2 regions of the Mesorhizobium sp. W067 genome follow, and region 1 is predicted to be linked to the other one. Evidence: riboswitches for the same ligand, from Rfam matches in the RefSeq annotation. Region 1 holds a riboswitch; the other holds the start of a gene.
The links. Region 1 has a riboswitch for S-adenosylmethionine ahead of metX (homoserine O-acetyltransferase MetX). Riboswitches for the same ligand answer to the same signal wherever they lie in the genome.

Region 1 (2,388 bases):
GTGATGTCATTGTTTCAGCTTTTCAGGAACGTCGTGAGGGCGTCGATAACGCCGCGATTGGCTTCTTCGGTGCCGACGCTCATGCGCAGCGCATTGGGAAAGCCATAGCCGGTAACGCGCCGCAATATATAGCCGCGCTGGGTGAGGTAGTCGTCCGCCGCCTCAGCCGAATGCTTCTTGTCGTCGGGAAAGTGGATGAGGACGAAATTGCCGACGCTGGGCGTCACGCGCAGCCCAAGCTTCGTCAGCTCTTCATTCAGCCAGGTAAGCCAGGTTTCGTTGTGCAACGAACTGCGCTCGACATGGGCGCGGTCGCGGATGGCGGCAATGCCGGCCTCGATCGCTGTTGCGTTAACGTTGAAAGGGCCGCGGATACGGTTGATGGCATCGACGATGTGCAGTGGGCCATACATCCAGCCGATGCGCGCGCCGCCAAGGCCGAGCTTGGAGAAGGTGCGGGTCATGACCACATTCTGTGCGCTGCCCGCCAGCTCGATGCCGGCCTCGTAGTCATTGCGCCTGACATATTCGGCATAGGCCGCGTCGAGCACCAGAAGCACGTTGCCCGGGAGCGCGGAATGCAGGCGGCGGACCTCCTGGAACGGCAGATAGGTGCCGGTCGGGTTGTTGGGATTGGCGAGGAAGATGATTTTGGTCCGCGGCGTCACCGCGGCCAGGATCGCGTCGACGTCGGCGCGCTCCTCGGTTTCCTTCACAGCAACCGGCTTGGCCCCCGCCGACTGAATGTAGATCTTGTAGACCATGAAGGCATGTTCGGTAAAAATCGCCTCATCGCCTGGCGCAAGATAGGTCTGCGCCAGCAGGCCAAGTATCTCGTCGGAACCGTTGGAGCAGATGATGTTTGCCGGGTTGAGGCCGTGCACCTCGGCGATCGCCTCGCGCAGCCGGCGGGCGGTGCCGTCGGGATAGACATCAAGCTTGCTGGCCACTTCGCGCGCGGCCTCGATCGCCTTCGGCGACGGGCCGAGCGGGTTCTCGTTCGACGACAATTTATGGACCTTGGCGACGCCGGCCGGTGCCGTGCTCTTGCCCGGTACATAGGCGTCGATGTCCATGATGCCCGCGCGGGGCGTCGGCCGTGCCTTGCCCGCTGTCTTGTCCATGTCGCAAATCCATCCAGAATGCCTCCGTCCGGAGGCCGCAGCGGAAATACAAGCCGTAGCCGCGAATGTCGAGAGGCGGGCAATAGCTGGCCGTTGACGCCGGGCCGCACGAGTTCTAGAAGAACGCAACAGTTCCGTGGTGATTTGGCCGGTCGGCTTGCAGCCACGTTAAACAACTCGCTAAAGGGCCGTTTGCGTGACGTAACCGGCTTTGCGATCGCATTGCCGGTTTTTTATTGCCTGACGGCGGGCAAGGAGAGTCACATGGCCGCGCTCCGCGCTACAAAAACCAACAACGAGGCCGACAGCCCGTCGAGCCCGGTGTTGCGTTTTGGCCCTGACAAGCCGCTGAAGCTCGACGCCGGCACGCTTTTGTCGCCGTTCCAGATCGCCTACCAGACCTATGGCACCCTCAACGATGCCCGCACCAACGCCATCCTGGTCTGCCACGCGCTGACCGGCGACCAGCATGTCGCCAACACCAATCCGGTGACCGGCAAGCCCGGCTGGTGGGAAGTGCTGATCGGTCCCGGCAAGATCATCGACACCAACCGCTTCTTCGTCATCTGCTCCAACGTCATCGGCGGGTGCCTGGGCTCCACCGGTCCGGCCTCGACCAATCCCGCCACCGGCAAGCCCTACGGCCTCGACCTGCCAATCATCACCATCCGCGACATGGTGCGGGCGCAATTGATGCTGGTCGACCATTTCGGCATCGAAAAGCTGTTTTGCGTGCTCGGCGGCTCGATGGGCGGCATGCAGGTGCTGGAATGGGCATCGTGCTATTCCGAGCGCGTCTTCTCGGCCCTGCCGATCGCCACAGGCGCACGCCATTCCTCGCAGAACATCGCCTTCCACGAGGTCGGCCGCCAGGCCGTCATGGCCGATCCGGACTGGCATGGCGGCAAATATTTCGAGCAAGGCAAGCGCCCCGAAAAGGGGCTGGCGGTGGCGCGCATGGCCGCCCACATCACCTATCTGTCGGAAGCCGCCCTGCACCGCAAATTCGGCCGCAATCTGCAGGACCGCGAAGCGCTGACCTTCGGTTTCGACGCCGACTTCCAGATCGAAAGCTATCTGCGCCACCAGGGCATGACATTCGTCGACCGCTTCGACGCCAACTCCTACCTCTACATGACCCGTTCGATGGATTATTTCGACCTCGCCGCCGACCATGGCGGCCGGTTGGCCGATGCCTTTGCCGGGACCAAGACCCGCTTCTGCCTGGTGTCCTTCACCTCGGACTGGTTGTTCCCGACCGAGG
Region 2 (2,388 bases), 1.6 Mb from region 1:
CAGATCAGCGTCGATCCGCCCGTCATCTGCTTCTTGACGATGTCGGCCTGCGGGTGGTCGGCGCGGCCGGGATAGATGACGCGGGCGATTTCCGGCCGTCCTGCCAGGAAATCCGCGATCTTGGCCGCGCTTTCCGTCTGCTGGCGCACCCGAACCGGCAGCGTCTCCAGGCCCTTGAGCAGCGTCCAGGCGTTGAACGGCGACAGGCTCGGGCCGGTGTGGCGGAAATAGTCGTGCAAATTCTCGTCGATCCATTTCTTGTCCGACAGGATGATGCCGCCGAGACAGCGTCCCTGGCCGTCAATGTGCTTGGTCGCGGAGTAGACGACGATATGGGCGCCGAGCTGCAAGGGCTTCTGCTGCAAGGGCGTGGCAAAGACATTGTCGACGATCAGCCTGGCGCCGATCGAGGTGGCGAGCGCCGCCACCGCTGCGATGTCGACCACTTCCAGCGTCGGATTGGTCGGGCTTTCCAGGAAGAACAGTTTCGTGTTCGGCCGCACCGCCTTTTCCCAGTTGGCGATGTCGGTGCCGTCGACCAGCGTTGCCTCGATGCCGTATTTCGGCGCCAGCGTCTCCACCACCCAGCGGCAGGAGCCGAACAGCGCGCGCGCCGCAACGATATGGTCGCCGGCCTTGGCGCTGCACAGGAGCGCTGCCGTCACCGCCGCCATGCCGGACGCCGTGGCGCGCGCATCTTCGGCACCCTCCAGCGCGCACATGCGCTTTTCGAACATGTCGACGGTAGGGTTGGCATAGCGCGAATAGATGAAGCCCGGCTCCTCGCCCTTGAAACGGGCCTCGGCAGCCTGCGCCGTCTCGTAGACATAGCCTTGGGTGAGGTACATCGCTTCGGACGTCTCGCCGAACTGGGAACGCAGCGTTCCCCCGTGCACGAGTGCGGTCTGAGGTTTCCAGTTACGCTTCTTGGTGCTCATCGCTTTTGTTCCAGACACAAAAAAACCGGCCGCGAAAGTCGCAACCGGTCCATATGGCCTTGCGGCCCGACGGTCCTTTAGCGACTTGTTTAACGTGGCTGCAAGCCGACCGGCCAAATCACCACGGGATAACGACCCTTTAGACCTCACCTGCGCTTGCGTCAATTGCCGGCTTCATTAAGAGGTTTGTACCAGGCAGGTTCCGCAATAATATCCAGCGGTTTTGCGGCAAGAACCTGCCACAAAGAGACCGACCTTGGAGCGGAGCCAGCCTTTTGCGGCAGACAGGCATTCTTCCCGATCAGGACATTTCCGCGCTGTTTCAGTCCGGCGCGCTGAAGTCGCCGCGCGCGCTCGATGTCGACCAGGTGCAGCCGGCGAGCCTCGATCTCAGGCTCGGCGACAAGGCTTTTCGCGTGCGCGCCTCCTTCCTGCCGGGTCCCGATCATCTGGTGGCCGACAAGCTTCACCGGCTGAAATTGCACGAATTCAGTCTCGCCGAGGGCGCGGTGCTGGAAACCGGCTGCGTCTACATCGTGCCGCTGCTCGAAAGCCTGGCGCTGCCCGCAAACGTGTCGGCCTCGGCCAACCCGAAAAGCTCGACCGGCCGCCTCGACATCTTCACCCGGGTGATGACCGATCGCGGCCATGAGTTCGACAAGATCGCCCCCGGCTATCACGGGCCGCTTTATCTCGAAGTCAGTCCACGCACCTTCCCGATCGTCGTACGCGCCGGATCGAGGCTGTCGCAGATCCGCTTTCGCACTGGCAACGCGCTGTTGTCGGAGGCAGAACTGAACGAATTGCACCGCGCCGAGATGCTGGTGGCGACCGAGCCGCCCAACATTTCCGGCGGCGGCATTGCGCTGTCGATCGATCTCGACGGCGACCAGAACGGCCTGGTCGGCTATCGCGGCAAGCATCACACCGGCTTGGTCGATGTCGACAAGCGCGCCGCCCAGGATGCCGTCGATTTCTGGGAGCCGCTCTACAAGAGCGGCGCCGGCGAACTGGTGCTCGACCCGGACGAGTTCTACATCCTGGTCAGCCGCGAAGCCGTGCACGTGCCGCCGCTCTACGCCGCCGAGATGACGCCCTTCGATCCGCTGGTTGGCGAATTCCGTGTTCACTATGCCGGCTTCTTCGATCCGGGCTTCGGCCATTCGGCCTCAGGCGGCACCGGCAGCCGGGCGGTGCTCGAAGTGCGCAGCCACGAAGTGCCGTTCATCCTCGACCACGGCCAGATCGTCGGCCGGCTGGTCTACGAACACATGCTGAAGCGGCCGCAGGCGCTTTACGGCACCGATCTCGGCTCGAATTACCAGGCGCAAGGCCTCAAGCTCTCCAAGCATTTCCGCCCCGCCGGCTGAACCTTCGATCACCGTCAGGCAAAATACTTGCCTGCGCTGCCTCACCATGCTTGGCTGCCTTTCGGTGGCCGGCAAGAGAA

Region 2: linked by a shared signal. The riboswitch ahead of ACYG97_RS27800 (O-succinylhomoserine sulfhydrylase) and the one ahead of metX (homoserine O-acetyltransferase MetX) in region 1 are both predicted to bind S-adenosylmethionine.

The regions. Positions count from the first base shown of each region.
Region 1 is NZ_JBTTII010000001.1:4,094,042-4,096,429, forward strand. It holds gene ACYG97_RS19900 (prephenate/arogenate dehydrogenase family protein) at 1-10, opposite strand, end outside; gene hisC (histidinol-phosphate transaminase) at 15-1,124, opposite strand; SAM riboswitch at 1,251-1,328, shown strand; gene metX (homoserine O-acetyltransferase MetX) at 1,389-2,388, shown strand, end outside.
Region 2 is NZ_JBTTII010000001.1:5,715,468-5,717,855, forward strand. It holds gene ACYG97_RS27800 (O-succinylhomoserine sulfhydrylase) at 1-938, opposite strand, end outside; SAM riboswitch at 996-1,073, opposite strand; gene ACYG97_RS27805 (2'-deoxycytidine 5'-triphosphate deaminase) at 1,214-2,308, shown strand.